Regions from separate parts of the Arthrobacter sp. D2-10 genome, predicted to be linked through region 1. Evidence: riboswitches for the same ligand, from Rfam matches in the RefSeq annotation. Region 1 holds a riboswitch; the other holds the start of a gene.
What was found. A riboswitch is a leader RNA that binds a small molecule or an ion and turns the genes downstream of it on or off. The one in region 1 is predicted to bind S-adenosylmethionine.
Positions count from the first base shown of each region.

Region 2: linked by a shared signal. The riboswitch ahead of M1D74_RS10595 (aminotransferase class V-fold PLP-dependent enzyme) and the one ahead of metX (homoserine O-acetyltransferase MetX) in region 1 are both predicted to bind S-adenosylmethionine.

Region 1 is NZ_CP096431.1:1,253,306-1,260,691, forward strand. It holds gene M1D74_RS05805 (amidohydrolase family protein) at 1-157, shown strand, start outside; gene M1D74_RS05810 (CPBP family intramembrane glutamic endopeptidase) at 292-1,083, shown strand; gene M1D74_RS05815 (VOC family protein) at 1,160-1,801, opposite strand; SAM riboswitch class IV at 2,126-2,258, shown strand; gene metX (homoserine O-acetyltransferase MetX) at 2,283-3,419, shown strand; gene M1D74_RS05825 (DUF222 domain-containing protein) at 3,625-5,301, shown strand; gene M1D74_RS05830 (SGNH/GDSL hydrolase family protein) at 5,524-6,348, opposite strand; gene M1D74_RS05835 (alpha/beta hydrolase) at 6,428-7,129, shown strand; gene M1D74_RS05840 (RNA-binding S4 domain-containing protein) at 7,104-7,325, opposite strand.
Region 2 is NZ_CP096431.1:2,266,728-2,274,113, forward strand. It holds gene M1D74_RS10565 (sigma-70 family RNA polymerase sigma factor) at 1-764, opposite strand, end outside; gene M1D74_RS10570 (DoxX family protein) at 972-1,520, shown strand; gene aroA (3-phosphoshikimate 1-carboxyvinyltransferase) at 1,526-2,860, shown strand; gene rsgA (ribosome small subunit-dependent GTPase A) at 2,857-3,978, shown strand; gene M1D74_RS10585 (cold-shock protein) at 4,154-4,357, shown strand; gene hisN (histidinol-phosphatase) at 4,511-5,335, shown strand; SAM riboswitch class IV at 5,393-5,507, shown strand; gene M1D74_RS10595 (aminotransferase class V-fold PLP-dependent enzyme) at 5,551-6,909, shown strand; gene M1D74_RS10600 (class I SAM-dependent methyltransferase) at 7,003-7,386, shown strand, end outside.

The DNA of each region.
Region 1 (7,386 bases):
TTCACTGGCTGTCGGTTCTTTGGCCGTCGGTTCACTGGCTATCGGACACCGCGCGGATCTGCACTTGCTCGACGCGCCGTCCGCGACGCATCTGGCCTACCGCCCCGGGATGCAGCTGACCCATGCGGTGTGGCGCGCCGGGCAACGTGTGCGCTGATCCAGGCACGGGACGGTTCCGGCACGGGGTTCTTTTGGCGCGGGGTTCTTTTGGCGCGGGGCTGTTCGGTGGCGCGGGCTGTCCGGTGACGTGCGGGCTTTGGTCGGAACGGTCCGGTACGGCACCATGAAGGCATGTCAACCGCAAGGACCAGCCAGTCGTCGTCGTTGTCGTCTTCTCCGGCTGGCGGAGGGAGAATCAAGGCTGAGATTCTGATCGTCCTCGGACTGTCACTTGGCCAGGCCGGGGTGTATGCGATTGTCGAGCTGATCGACAAGCTGACCCAGGCGCCACTGTCCGTCCAGACCACGCGTCTGAATCCCGTGCTCGATGACCGGCAGTACTTTGACCTGACCTATCAGTTGCTGGGCATCTTCTTTGCGCTGGTTCCGGTGGTCCTGGTGCTCTTTCTCCTGACGGAACCCGGGAAATCAGCGTTCCGACGCATCGGTTTCACCTTCCGCAAACCGAAGGTCGATTTCGGTCTGGGCGTGGCGTTGGCGGCCGTCATCGGAATTGGGACCCTTGGTGTGTACGCCGCCGGGCGGGCGCTCGGCATCACCACCGCGATCATTCCAACCGCCCTGGACACCTATTGGTGGACCCTGCCCGTGCTCGTGCTGTCCGCGCTCCGGCACGCAGTCCTGGAGGAAGTCATCGTGGTCGGCTATCTCTTCGAGCGGCTCCGGGAACTCGGCTGGTCAGTTGCTGCGATTGTCGTGACCTCGGCACTACTGCGTGGGAGCTATCACCTGTATCAGGGAATCGGACCGTTTATCGGCAACGTGATCATGGGGCTGATCTTCGGCTACGCCTACACCCGTGCCAAGCGGGTGATGCCGCTCGTGGTGGCGCATGCCCTGCTCGACATCGCCGGTTTTGTGGGTTTCGCGTTGTTTGGCTCGGCCATCGGGATCGGGAACTGATCGAAACTGTTTCATGGCGGAAACAAGTGTGGCCCCGGCTCTGACGAGCCGGGGCCACAGCCGTTTATTGGCGACGCTAGATTTGGACTGCGCCCTTCGGAGTCTCGAAGGTGACCGACATAATCCCGGGAGTGCCGTTGGGAGCGATCCACTCCACGTCCACGTCATCGAGCGGGTGGCTTACGGGAGTGCCAAGCCATTCTGTGACACGCGCTGCAGAGCCTGCGATAGTCAGGGCGCTGAGCCGCACGGATGCGGGCCGGGCCTGGGAGGGGTGGAGGGACTGCGTGCCGTCGTCCCAGCGGATCATGTACGGAACCTGCGGATCAGCGATGAGGCCCTTGATGCCGATCTGCTGCCAGGTCAGCTCCTGGCCATCGGGGAATTTGCGGTTGCCGGGAACCGCGCTGCGGCCCAGACGCTCCTCGAAGGGGGCGAGGTCGTCAACGGCGACGCACCAGCCCATCCATCCGCCGCCCGCTTCCGACCTCGCGCGTACGGCCTGGCCGAAGGGCGCCTTGTCCGAGGCGGGGTGGTCGAGTACCTCCACAACCTCAAGGTACTGACCATTGACGAGAGGAAAAATCATGTTGCGGGTACCGAATCGTGGGTGGACGCCACCCTTCACGAATTCGATGCCCAGAGCGTCGGAAATCCGCTCCGCAGTGGCAGTCAGACCGTCGGGTTCGCAGGCATAAGACACATGATCCAGGCGCATGGCCCCATTTTGGCACTTTGTGATGGACGCCTCGACTTAGGGTTGCCTAAGTCACAATGAGAGGACTTGAAGGTCCAAGTAAAACCCAAGGTCGGCCACGCATAGTTGAGTCACACAGGGAGGCCGGTTCCGAGACCGCCGGATCTTCCTGCCGGGACACCCAATGGGTGTTCCCCTTGGGTGGGGCCGCCGTTACCCATAGACGAGACGGCCCCACTCAAGCACTGCGTCCGCGCCGGCTCTGAGCGCCCCGACGCAACCGTCTGTTTCACCGCGAGTCACAATAGTTGCCGTTTCCTGCCCTCTTCGGGTTCTCTTGTATGAGGTCACGAGTGACAGTGCGGTGGGTTCTGCCCGCCGGCGGCCCCGGCTTGCTGTCCGGCAACCCTCCTTCGCGGTGGGGTGCCCCGGGTGACGACCAGGCCCTGCATGTGGCGTGCAGGAGCAAGCGCGAGCTCTGAAGGCGGCAGGATTGACAGGCATCACCACGGTTGAACCGCATCCCCAGGTAACAAAGGTGGAGGGCGTCGTCGTCCAACGGCTTTCCGTCGGTCCCTTGACGCTGGAAACGGGCGGTCACTTGCCCGACGTCGTACTCGCGTATGAGACGTGGGGCACCCTCAACGCTGATGCCTCCAATGCCGTGCTCGTCGAGCATGCGCTCACCGGCAGTTCCCACGTAGCCCGTGGGGGATCAACGGAAGACGGGTGGTGGGACGGACTGGTGGGACCGGGCCGCACCATCGACACCGACCGCTACTTCGTGGTCTCCATCAACATGCTCGGCGGTTGTTACGGGTCGACTGGACCTGCATCGCTTGATCCGGAGGGCAGGCCGTGGGGTTCGCGGTTTCCCTTCGTCACCATCCGCGATTCAGTGCGTGCCGAGGCGTTGCTTGCCGATCTGCTCGGGATCAGCACCTGGCATTCCGTGCTTGGCGGCTCGATGGGAGGAGCCCGGGCTCTCGAATGGGCGGTCACCCATCCCGAGAGAGTACGGAATTGCGCCGTCATCGCCTGCGGTGCGGCGAGCACAGCGGAGCAGATTGCCTTTGCGCAGGCGCAGGTTCAGGCCATCAGGCTGGATCCACGGTTTGCCGGCGGAGATTACTACGGATCTGCGGGTCCGGAGACGGGCTTGGGGCTGGCACGGCGAATCGCGCATATCACCTACCGTTCAGAGGCGGAGCTTGGCCATCGGTTCGGACGGGCTGCGCAGGGGCTTGAGGAGCCGTTCGGGGCAGCCTTGCCGCACGAACGGGGGCGTTACCAGGTTGAGAGTTACCTCGATCATCAGGCGGATAAGCTGGTTCGCCGGTTCGATGCCAACAGTTATGTGGTCCTCACCGAAGCGCTGATGAGCCATGACGTTGCCCGTGACCGTGGCAGCCTGACAACAGCCCTGGCGGACACGAAAGCGAAATTCTTCATCGCTGCGGTTGATTCGGACCGTCTCTACTGGCCGGCCCAGTCCTTCGAGCTGGCGTCTGCACTGCCGGGTAATGTGGCTGTCCATACCATTACCTCTCCTATTGGCCATGACGCATTCCTCACGGAGATCGGCCAGCTGGAACCCGCCCTGCACGCGGCCTTCTACGACGACGACGGCGCTGCTTAGCCCCGAAGGTTGGGTGGCCTTCTGTTCGGGCTGGCTCCATTCGGTAGTTAGAGCAACGCAGGAGCAACGGGAGTAGATGCTTCAAACGTGCTGCGAGGACCTGAACAGATCATCCTCGTCCGCTGTTGGGAAATGCCGGCAGGATGATCATCAGCCTCCGAGTCCGGATCCGAAATTGTCGGTGGTGGATGATTGAGTGTTTTGTATGGAGTTGGGGAGCGCGGAGGTTGGTGGGGACGCCTATGAGGCGGCTCTTGATGAGATGTATGCCGAGGCGTCTCGGGATTGGTCGGAGGATGATTTTGAAGCCGCCTTCGGCTGGGAGATCGACGGGCTGAACGAATCCGGCATCGATACGCACGCCCGTGCTGTGGTGGAGGAAGCTTCCCCGTATGAGTTGATGTCGCGGTTGACGGAAGCAACGTCCCCGCACGCACGGCGGTCGCAAAGGTCCGGGCAACCGGGTGCGATGACTCGGTCGCGGGCACTGAGCGACATTCTTGACATGCTGCGGGCTGCGGACCGGTTGGCTTCTTGGGTAGCAGCCCGGCGGGCCTGCCTGGTGGCGGATGTGTTCCATGGGGTGCACCGGGAGGAGGGCACCCGGACCGCAAGCTTGGATTCGCGGTTCAGTTTCACGCTGGCTGCGCAGGAGATCGCCCCACTGCTGCGGGTACCCGCCCGGACCGCGCAGATGATGCTTGGTGAAGCGCTACGCCTAACCGAGAACCTGCCGGGGACGTGGAAAGCGCTCGATGACGGCAGAATCAGCCAGGTCCAGGCACAGGTCATCGTCGAGGAATCCGGGGCCATTCCAGCCGAGTCCCTGGCCGGATTCGAACAGACGATTCTGGAGACGGCAGGCGGGTTGACCCGGCCGAAGCTCGCTAGGCGTTGTCGGAGGTTGCGGGAGGAGCTGCATCCTGAATCGATCATCGAGCGGAAGGCTCGGGCGGTGCAGGACCGGGACGTGAGCGTGCAGCCGGAGCAAGACGGCATGGCATGGCTGGGCGCGTATCTGCCCGCGGAGCAGGCGCACGGAATCTTCAACCGGGTCGACGCCGCGGCCCGTTCACTGCAGGGACCTGAAGAGCCACGAACGCTATCGCAGTTGCGTGCCGATGTCTTTGCGGACGTCCTGACCCACACCTGCACCGGAGACCCGAAGAAGGGCACGGGGTACCGGGGCATCGGCGCGAACGTGTTCGTCACAGTCCCCGTCATGACGCTCCTGGGCCACCGCCGGGAAGACTGGCACCGTACCACCGAACAGAGTGCGAACCCGAAGCCAGGCGATCTTCAGAAGGCACCGGCTTCCCTCAACGACACGGTTGTCGGTGCGGCTGCGAGTGTCGGCACCGGTTCGGATGCCACAGCGGCGGGCCCTGGTTCCGACTCCGGCTCCGGTTCCGGTTCTGGCTCTGACGCTCGTGGTAGCGTGCCCGACCTTGCTGGCTGCTCGAACGGGTTGCTGGACGGGTACGGACCGATCGATCCGGACACCGCAGTAAAACTCGCAGCCCACGCACCGAGTTTCACCAGGATTCTGGTTCACCCCGAAACAGGGGCAGTACTCAGCGTCGGCCGTGACAGATACCGCCCGCCCAAGCACTTGCAGGACTGGGTCCGGATCAGCAATCCCACCTGCGTTCATCCGGGATGTAATCGATCGTCCTGGTCCTGCGAAATCGACCACGTCGTCCCCTGGGCTCACGGCGGCCGCACCGAACTCGAGAACCTCAAACCCAGATGCAAGCTCCATCACAAGCTCAAAACCGAAGGCATCTGGCCTGCCGGCCAGGACGAGCAAGGCACACCACACCTCACCTCTATCGGCGGGCAAACCTACACCACCTTGCCTGAGCCCCCTCCGCCCTTCTAGCAGAACCCGCCCGTAACGCCGCACGCATATCCGCCCCCGGTAGTGGACACTTCTGGGTGTTTCACCGCGCCCGGTAGCGGGACAGGGTGCTTTTCCCTGCCCGGTGGCGGGACTTCAGGTGCTTTTCGCTGCCCGGTGGCGGGACTTCAGGTGCTTCACCCCGCCTGGCAGCAGGGACTCTCAAGGCGTTTCTTCGCGCCCAGCGTCCGACCAACGGCAAGATCAGCTCGCAGCTCCGGGCGGCATCCCCGGCCCGAAGATCGGCGTCGGCTCCGGCCGTTTAGCTGTGATGCCGTCCCCCGAGGAACGGTGGCGGATCCGCCGCAACACCCACGGCACAAAGTACTCGCGCGCCCACACAAGGTCCTCACTTCGCGCTACGCGCCAGCTCTTCGGCGGCAAGGGCTTTGGTTCCAGCGGCCGCAGCTGATGGCTGACGGCAAGAGTGTCCAGAACCATCATGGCAATCGTGTGATGCCCCAACGGTGAGAAGTGCAGCCTGTCCTCGGCCCACATCTGAGGGTTCACCAATTGCCGGAGCGCCCACATGTCTGCGATGACGGCGTCGTGCCTGGCAGCGATGATGCGCAGGTTCTCGTTGAAGATCGCTGTCTTCGCACGGATTCCGCCCAGCACGGTGTCGCGCACGTCCGGGCCGGTGAACAGCACGACTGTGGCGCCCTGTGAACCCAGCACCTGCACAGCGCCGTCGAGCTTGGCCGCCAGACGATCAGGGTCTGCTCCCGGCCTCAAAAGGTCATTCCCACCGGCCGAGAGGGTCACCAGATCCGGTTTCAGCGCGACGGCCGGTTCGACCTGCGTGTCGATGATCTGTTGCAGCAGCCTGCCGCGAACCGCCAGACTGGCATACGCGAAGTTGTCATGCCCCCGGCTCAGCTCTTCAGCCACCCGGTCAGCCCAGCCGCGGAAGCCGCCCGGACTATCAGGACTAGGATCACCGATGCCCTCGGTGAAGGAGTCACCGAGGGCGACATAACGGTTCCAGGGATGGGGGTATTCGTTCAACTTCTCCTGTGTCTCGGTCACTCCGCCATCCTGCCAAGCAAGGGCAGGCTACGCGAACGCTGGTTCCCGGCCGCCGGACGAATCATGCCACCATGGAGCAATGACCACTCTTCCCTCGCCTGACGGCAACGCTGTGCCGGCTTCCGGAAAAGAACCCGTCGTTGTCTGGTCGAAGCCCGAAGACTCACGTGCCGGCACCCCTCTGCTGGTGCTGCTGCACGGGCACATGGCAAACGAGGAAGACCTCATGGGCATCCTGGACTTCCTCCCCGATGAATTCACGGTGGCATCCGTCCGCGCACCGGTGGCACAGGGTCCAGGCTTCACCTGGTTCCCCCTGATGCAGGACACCGCATACTCCGTGGACAAGGTCACCGCAGCGGTTCAGGACGTCATTGACTGGGTGGACACCATCAAGGAACCCCATTCGAGCGTGACCCTGCTCGGCTTCTCCATGGGCATGGCGGTGGCGAGCTCCATGCTGCGGGCCCGCCCCACCGACTATGCCGCCGTCGTCGGGCTTTCGGGTTTTGTCGTCCCAGCTGAAGACAGTGGGTTCTTCAAAGACGAAGCGCTCGAAGCGAATCCGGTGCCATTTTTCTGGGGCCGCGACCAGGAAGACCCGGTCATCCCGTCTGATCGCATCGAGTTCACCCACGGCTGGCTGAACCGCCATACGAAGCTCACCAAGGTGCTCTACGCAGGGATGTACCACAGCATCAACGCCCAGGAGCTGGGTCACGTCCGGGAATTTCTGCAGATGGTTGTGCCAGGGGTCAGCCGGACACCACGGTCACGGTAACGCCGTTGACGGTGACCGAGTCTCCGGCATGAAGCTGCCGTCCCCGGCGATCCTCAATTTCGCCGTTGACCTTCACCATTCCGTTCTCGATGAGTTCCTTGGCCTCTACGCCGTCCTCGGCAAGGTTGGCCAGTTTGACCAGCTGGCCCAGCCTGATCATTGAATCGCGGATCGGAACCTCAGTGTCTTTGCTCATAGTTCCATCATGCCTGCCCTCCGCACCTGCTCCTCGCGGATCAGTGACCTAGGGTTAACGG
Region 2 (7,386 bases), 1.0 Mb from region 1:
GTTCCACCATCTCCGGTGGAAGCGCGTGCCGAACCGCCCATTCCGCGCTCGTGCGCGTACTCGGACAGCAGGTCCCTGAGGAGCTTGCGTCCGCGGTGCAGCCGTGACATCACGGTGCCGATGGGGGTGTTCATGATTTCCGAGATTTCCTTGTACGCGAAACCCTCGACGTCCGAGAAGTAGACCGCCAGGCGGAACTCCTCCGGAATTGCCTGCAAAGCTTGCTTCACGTCCGAGTCAGGGAGGTGATCGAGTGCTTCAACCTCAGCCGACCGCAGCCCTGACGAGGTATGCTCGGCTGCCTTCGCGAGCTGCCAGTCCTCGATGGTGTCCGAATTCGACTGCAGGGGTTCCCGCTGCCGCTTGCGATACAGGTTGATGTACGTGTTCGTGAGAATCCGGTACAGCCAGGCCTTCAGGTTGGTTCCCGGCTTGTACTGATGGAAGGCGGAGAAAGCCTTGGTGTAGGCCTCCTGCACCAGATCTTCCGCGTCAGCGGGGTTACGAGCCATTCTCATGGCAGCCGAATACAGCTGGTCCACGTACTGCATGGCGTCCCGCTCGAACCGCGCCGTCCGTTCCGCAACGGACTCGGTGGACAGATCCAGTTCCTCATCTTCGGTCGGGGTGGGTCCCGCCGCTGCTGTGGTATTCATTGCTGCAAAGTCTACGCGCCCGACAGTCTGACGGCGCGGCGCCGGCCGTGCCGGTGCGTCCACCTGGATAAGCGGAAAATGGTCCCGTACCGATGTCGCTGTACCCATCTGCTCCTCGTATCGTCTGCTGCCTCATCCGGGCTTCCCTATCGCTAACCAGAAGCCGGGGTGGGATATTCCGTCGCAGGCCCCGGGACTGGATCGCCTCGTTGCGCCAAAGGTGCAAAACTAGACTCATCCATCCACGGTTGTAACTGACTTTGTTCGCATGAGTAGATCCGGTGCCCTTGATGGTGCTGGAAGCCAGGAGGCATTGTGACCCTTGTTCGTGTATTCGCCCGCCCATTGCTTGCCAGCAGCTTCGTTCTGACGGGCCTTGACCGGCTCCGGAACACCGACGCCGCGGCCACCGCCCTCCGTCCCACGCTGAACCGCATCACGAAGATGGTGCCCTCCGCCGCATCGGTGGCGAGCGACGAACAGCGCGTAGCGAAGGTACTCGGCGCCGCACATATCGGTGCTGCCGTGCTGCTGGGAATCGGGCGTTTCTCCCGGCTTTCGGCGGTCATACTGGTCGGTACGTCCACCCTCAATGCCGTCGTCGAGTTCAACAATGCCGACTCCTCCACAGCGAAGGCGCGCAAGGACCGGCGCAATCAGCTCCTCAAGAACATCTCCCTGATCGGTGCCGTGCTGCTTGCAGCGGTGGACACCAACGGCCGTCCGAGCTGGGCCTGGCGCGCGGAACACTTCGCCGAAGATGCCCGTCGTAACGCCCTGGCGCTCACTCACGACACCAAGAAGGGCATCAGGAAGGCCGAGAAGGCTGTGCGCAAGACCGCCTCGGAAGTCACGGGCAGCTAAGGGGAATGAACGCGCTGTCCGCTGCACCATCGGCCACGTCATTCTGGCCTGCACCCCACGCACAAGGTCCCGTCGATGCAACCGTTGAGGTCCCCGGCTCAAAGTCGTTGACCAACAGGTACCTCATACTCGCTGCGCTTGCCGACGGACCAAGCCGGCTGCGCGCTCCCCTGCATTCGCGGGACTCGCAACTGATGGTCGATGCGCTGCGGTCGCTCGGTGCCGGTGTCGAGGAGGTCGACGGTGACGGCAGTTTCGGGCCGGACCTTCTTGTCACCCCCATCCCCGATGGGGCGTCGGGCGATGCAAGCGTTGATTGCGGACTGGCAGGCACGGTCATGCGCTTTGTGCCCCCGCTGGCTGCGCTCCGTCACGGCCGGACTGCCTTCGACGGCGATCCCCACGCCCGTCGCCGTCCGATGGGTGCCGTGATCAGCGCGCTCCGGGGCCTCGGTGTCCAGCTTGAGAATGACGACGACGCCCTCCCGTTCACCGTCGTCGGCTCCGGCGCGGTTGAGGGCGGGCCGCTGGTTATTGACGCGAGCGCTTCGTCGCAGTTTGTTTCGGCACTGCTTCTCGTCGGCGCCCGGTTCACCAACGGCCTTCACCTGCAGCATTCGGGCGCGAAGGTTCCGAGCCTGGACCACATCGCCATGACGGTTCGGGTGCTGCGTGAGGCCGGCGTCACCGTGGATGACTCCGTCCCAAATTCCTGGCGTGTGGAGCCTGGAGTCATCGGCGCATTCGACGTACGGATCGAACCCGATCTCTCCAACGCCGGGCCATTCCTTGCGGCCGCGGTCGCAACCGGGGGCACCGTCCGCATGCCGCACTGGCCGCGAGACACCACGCAGGTCGGCGAGAAATGGCGGACCATCCTTCCGATGCTGGGCGCGGAGGTCGAGCTGACCGACGATTCCACCCTCGTGGTCCGCGGATCAGGAGTGGTCAGCGGCGCTGAACTGGCTGACACGAGCGAGCTGGCACCCACCGTCGCGGCACTGTGCGCTTTGGCCCAGTCACCGTCCTTACTGACGGGCATCGCCCACCTGCGCGGGCATGAAACTGACCGGCTGGCAGCGCTGGTCGCCGAGATCACGCGTCTGGGTGGTGACGCGGAAGAGACCGAAGACGGCCTGATCATCCGTCCGGCCGCACTCCACGGCGGCCGTTTCCAGACCTATGATGACCACCGCATGGCCACCGCTGGAGCGATCCTGGGTCTTGCCGTTGAGGGCGTTGAGGTCGAGAACATCGCAACGACCGGGAAGACCATGCCGCAGTTCCCTGCCCTTTGGGAAGCACTGACGGCCACGGCCGAATCGAGCGGCTCGCGGTGACACCAGCCGGTTCCCGGCGCGGGACCTCCTCCTGGGATGAGTCGGACGTACGCATCAGGCCGAACAAGAAGGGCTCCCGTCCGCGCACCAAAGACCGCCCGGCCCACGACGATGCAGTGACAGGACGCATCATCACGGTCGACCGCGGTCGGTATACAGCCATAGTGGACGAGGACACCGAGGCGGAGCGGGTGGTCATCGCTGCCCGTGCACGCGAACTCCGCCGCTCCCCCGTCGTGGCCGGGGACCTTGTCTCCCTCGTGGGAGACGTCAGCGGCGAGCCGGACACCCTGGCCCGTCTGGTGCGGATACAGGATCGTCTGACTCTCCTGCGCCGCAGCGCCGATGACACCGACCCGGTGGAACGCGCGGTGGTTGCTAATGCTGAACAGCTGGTGATCGTAGTGGCGGCCGCCAACCCGGAACCCCGCACCGGTTTCATCGACCGCGCCATGGTCGCCGCGTACGACGCCGGCATCCAGCCGCTGCTCTGCGTCACCAAGGCGGATCTGAAGGATCCTGCGGAACTGCTGGCCAATTACGAGCACCTTGACCTGCCGATCATCACCAGCCAGACCGCGTCCACCCCCGATGCCGTGGCAACAACCTCGGCCAGCGGCACATCCGCCCTCTTGGCGCCCGGTGCGGTGGCACATTTGAAGGGTCTTCTGGACGGTAGGGTGAGCGTGCTTCTGGGCCACTCGGGCGTGGGCAAGTCAACGCTCGTCAATGCCCTTACTGGAGCGAATCGTGCAACCGGCGGCGTGAACGCGGTGACCGGCCGCGGACGCCACACCTCATCTTCGGCGTACGCGCTGAAAGCCGCCGATTCGGCCCCCGGAACCTGGATCATCGACACGCCCGGGATACGCTCTTTCGGCCTCGCCCACGTCGACGCCGACCGCATCCTTGCTGCATTCCCTGACCTCGCACCCGGAACGGGAGAATGTGAACGAGGGTGCAGGCACGACGACTCTGCGGTCAATTGCGGACTGGACGGATGGGTTGATTCCGGGGCAGCCGGAGAGTCCGGCCCCGTACGCCTTGCTTCCCTGCGGCGGCTTCTCGGCGCCGGCATTGAACCCGCCCAGGGAACCAAGGAATTGGGCCTGCAATAAGAAATGCGTTTACAGCGGCCCAATGCCTGCTAGACTGATGGAAGTTGTTGTGTTGCGCACGAATGTTAAGCCTTGATTTCTCTACGGAGTTCGAAAGCTTTTTTTGCAGGCGAAATGAACACCGCGACGGGAACCCCGAAGTACGGGGGGATCCTCACACTCAAGGAATAAAAAAATGGCAACAGGTACAGTCAAGTGGTTCAACGCTGAAAAGGGCTTTGGATTCATCGCTCCTGATGACGGCGGCGCTGACGTCTTCGCTCACTTCTCCGCAATCAACTCCGGCGGCTTCCGCTCGCTCGAGGAGAACCAGAAGGTCAGCTTCGAGACCACCCAGGGCCCCAAGGGCCCCCAGGCTGAGAACATCTCCGTTCTCTAAGTCTTAGAGCTTCCAGGAAAGGCGCACCGGCCAATCGGCCGGTGCGCCTTTCTTTCGTTTAAGATCGTGGTTCTGAAAGTCGTCCATGTCCACGCCAGCGCGCCAGTTCCGGCCTGGCGCATCTGGAAGCCCTGACCATATAGGTTGAAGGGTATGAACCTCCAGAGCTACAACGATGACCTCCGCCTTGCCCATGTGATGGCCGACTCCGTGGACGACCAGACCATGTCGAGGTTCAAGGCACAGGATCTGGCGGTTGAAACCAAGCCTGACTTCACTCCGGTCACGGATGCCGACAAGTCGGCCGAAGAAGCTATCCGCGGACAATTGTCGCGAGCCCGCCCCCGCGACGCCGTTCTCGGTGAGGAATTCGGAAGCAGCGGCGCCGGCTCCCGGCGATGGATCATCGACCCGATCGACGGCACCAAGAACTTCGTCCGAGGGGTTCCGGTGTGGGCCACCCTCATCGCCCTCGTTGATGAGGGTCGTCCGGTTGTCGGCGTCGTCAGCGCTCCTGCCCTGGGCAAGCGCTGGTGGGCGGCGACCGGAACCGGTGCGTTCATGGGCAAGTCGCTTGCCGCGGCAACCCGCCTGCGGGTTTCGAGCGTTTCCCGGCTGGAGGACGCCTCCCTCTCCTATTCCAGCCTCACCGGGTGGAAGGAACGCGGGAACTTAGACGAGTTTATGTCGCTCACCGACTCGGTCTGGCGTACCCGCGCTTATGGCGACTTCTGGTCGTACTGTCTGGTCGCGGAGGGTGCAGTGGACATCGCATGCGAACCGGAATTGAATCTGTACGACATGGCTGCGTTGGTGCCCATTGTTACGGAGGCCGGCGGGCGGTTCACATCACTCGAAGGTGCTGACGGCCCCTTCGGCGGGAACGCACTGGCTACCAACAGCATTCTGCACAACGATGTGCTGAAGATGCTCAACCCCTCGCTGGACGATCTCCTGCAGAAAGGCGCCGGCGCCTGACAACGCCGCGTAACAAAATCCGCATCTTATTCGGGACTGCCCTATTCTGAACTACTAGGTCACGAGTGCCAGCGCTAAACCCCGGTTTGCTGGCCGGCAACCCTCCTTCCGCGGTGGGGTGCCCCGGGTGACGACCAGGCCGTCCAGAAAATTGGTTCGGCAAGCGCGGGGCCAACCTCGGTGGAGCCCCATGAGAATTTGTGGGGTAAATTCCTGTGACCAATGCACTTCTCGAAGACGTTGATGGGCTGACCACTGCACCACTTGCTGCAGTTCTCGGCGCAGAACTGCAGGCACCGGTGATTGACGGCGCGACGGTTCGCTACGTCAACCTGGATTACGCAGCATCTACGCCCGCGCTTCAGTCGGTAAATGACTATGTGCAGCGCGTTCTTCCCTACTACGCGAGCGTTCATCGGGGTGCCGGATACGCTTCGCAGATTTCAACGTCTCTGTATGAGAACGCTCGGAGAACGGTCAGGACCTTCGTCGGTGGCCGAGAAGACGACGCGGTCATCTTCACCCGCAACACCACGGATTCCCTCAATCTCCTGGCGGGCTGCGTACCGGTGGACGGGGAGGTTCTTTACCTCGACCTGGAACACCACGCCAACCTCCTCCCCTGGTTCGACCGCCCTCACCGCGGAATCGTCGCAGCAGAGACCATCGAAGGAACGCTGACTGCGTTGGAGGAAGAACTGGAGTCCGGCCGTGTGAGTCTCCTCGCCGTGACGGGCGCCTCGAACGTCACCGGGGAGATCCTACCGATCGACCGGCTCGCCCGTGTGGCGCATGAGCACGGGGCGCGCATCGTCGTCGACGCCGCCCAGTTGGCCCCGCACCGGCGGCTGGACCTGGTCAGGGATGGCATCGACTACGTCGTTTTCTCCGGTCACAAGCTGTACGCCCCTTTCGGAGCCGGTGTGCTGGTTGGGAGGCCTGACTGGCTCGACGCCGGGACGCCGCACCTCGCCGGTGGCGGAGCTGTGAAAACGGTGAAGGTTGATTCGGTGGCCTGGACAACCGGCCCAGCCCGGCATGAGGGCGGCTCCCCGAATGTCCTCGGCGCGGCAGCGCTCGCGCATGCGACAGAAGTCCTCGCGGCTCTCGATGCGGATGAATGGCTCGCGCACGAGTCGGCTCTCCGGAACGCTCTGATTGAAGGGCTTGCCGCCCTGTCCGGCGTGACGGTGCACCGTATCTTCTCGGACAGCACCGATGCGATAGGAGTGGTGAACTTCTCAGTTCACGGTTACGACGCCGGCCTCGTCGCCGCATATCTTTCCGCTGAGCATGGCGTGGGGCTTCGCGACGGGAAGTTCTGCGCGCACCCGTTGCTGAAGCGTCTCGGCCTGCCCTCCGGATCACTCCGCGCCAGCTTCGGCCTGGGCTCCCGGCACGACGACGTCGACAGGCTGCTTGCAGGCCTCGCTACGCTGATCAGGAACGGGTTGGGAACGGACTACGTGGTTGACGCCGGACGCTGGGTGCCTGCAGTGGAGACACGGGCCTTCCCCGACTGGGCTCCACATACGCCCGGAACGGCCGGGGCTGCCCCCTGCACCACCGACTGACATTCGCGAGCGGGACCGGGACTGCCGACGGATGATTTAATTGACGGGTTCTGTAGCCGTCCGGCTGTACCCGTCAATCCAGGAGTTGCCGTCATGGGCGTTGGAGGTCCGCGCCTCGCCGCGCACCGCCGTCGTGAGATGGCGCGGGGCTACCTGCAGGACAGTGAACGCTATGACCGTGTCCGTCCCGGCTACCCTGCTGCATCCGTGGATTGGTTGGTGCCGGCGGGGACACAACGCGTCGCAGACGTCGGCGCGGGAACCGGTAAGTTCACACGGGAGCTGGCGCTGCGCTGCCCGGACGTGACCGCAGTCGATCCCTCTGACGACATGCTTTCAATCCTCGCCCAGCACCTTCCCGATGTCAGAAGGATTCAGGGCACTGCGGAGGCGACCGGACTCGATACCGCGAGCGTCGACCTTGTCACCATCGCGCAGGCGTGGCACTGGTGCGATCCTGTTGCCGCGAGCGCCGAG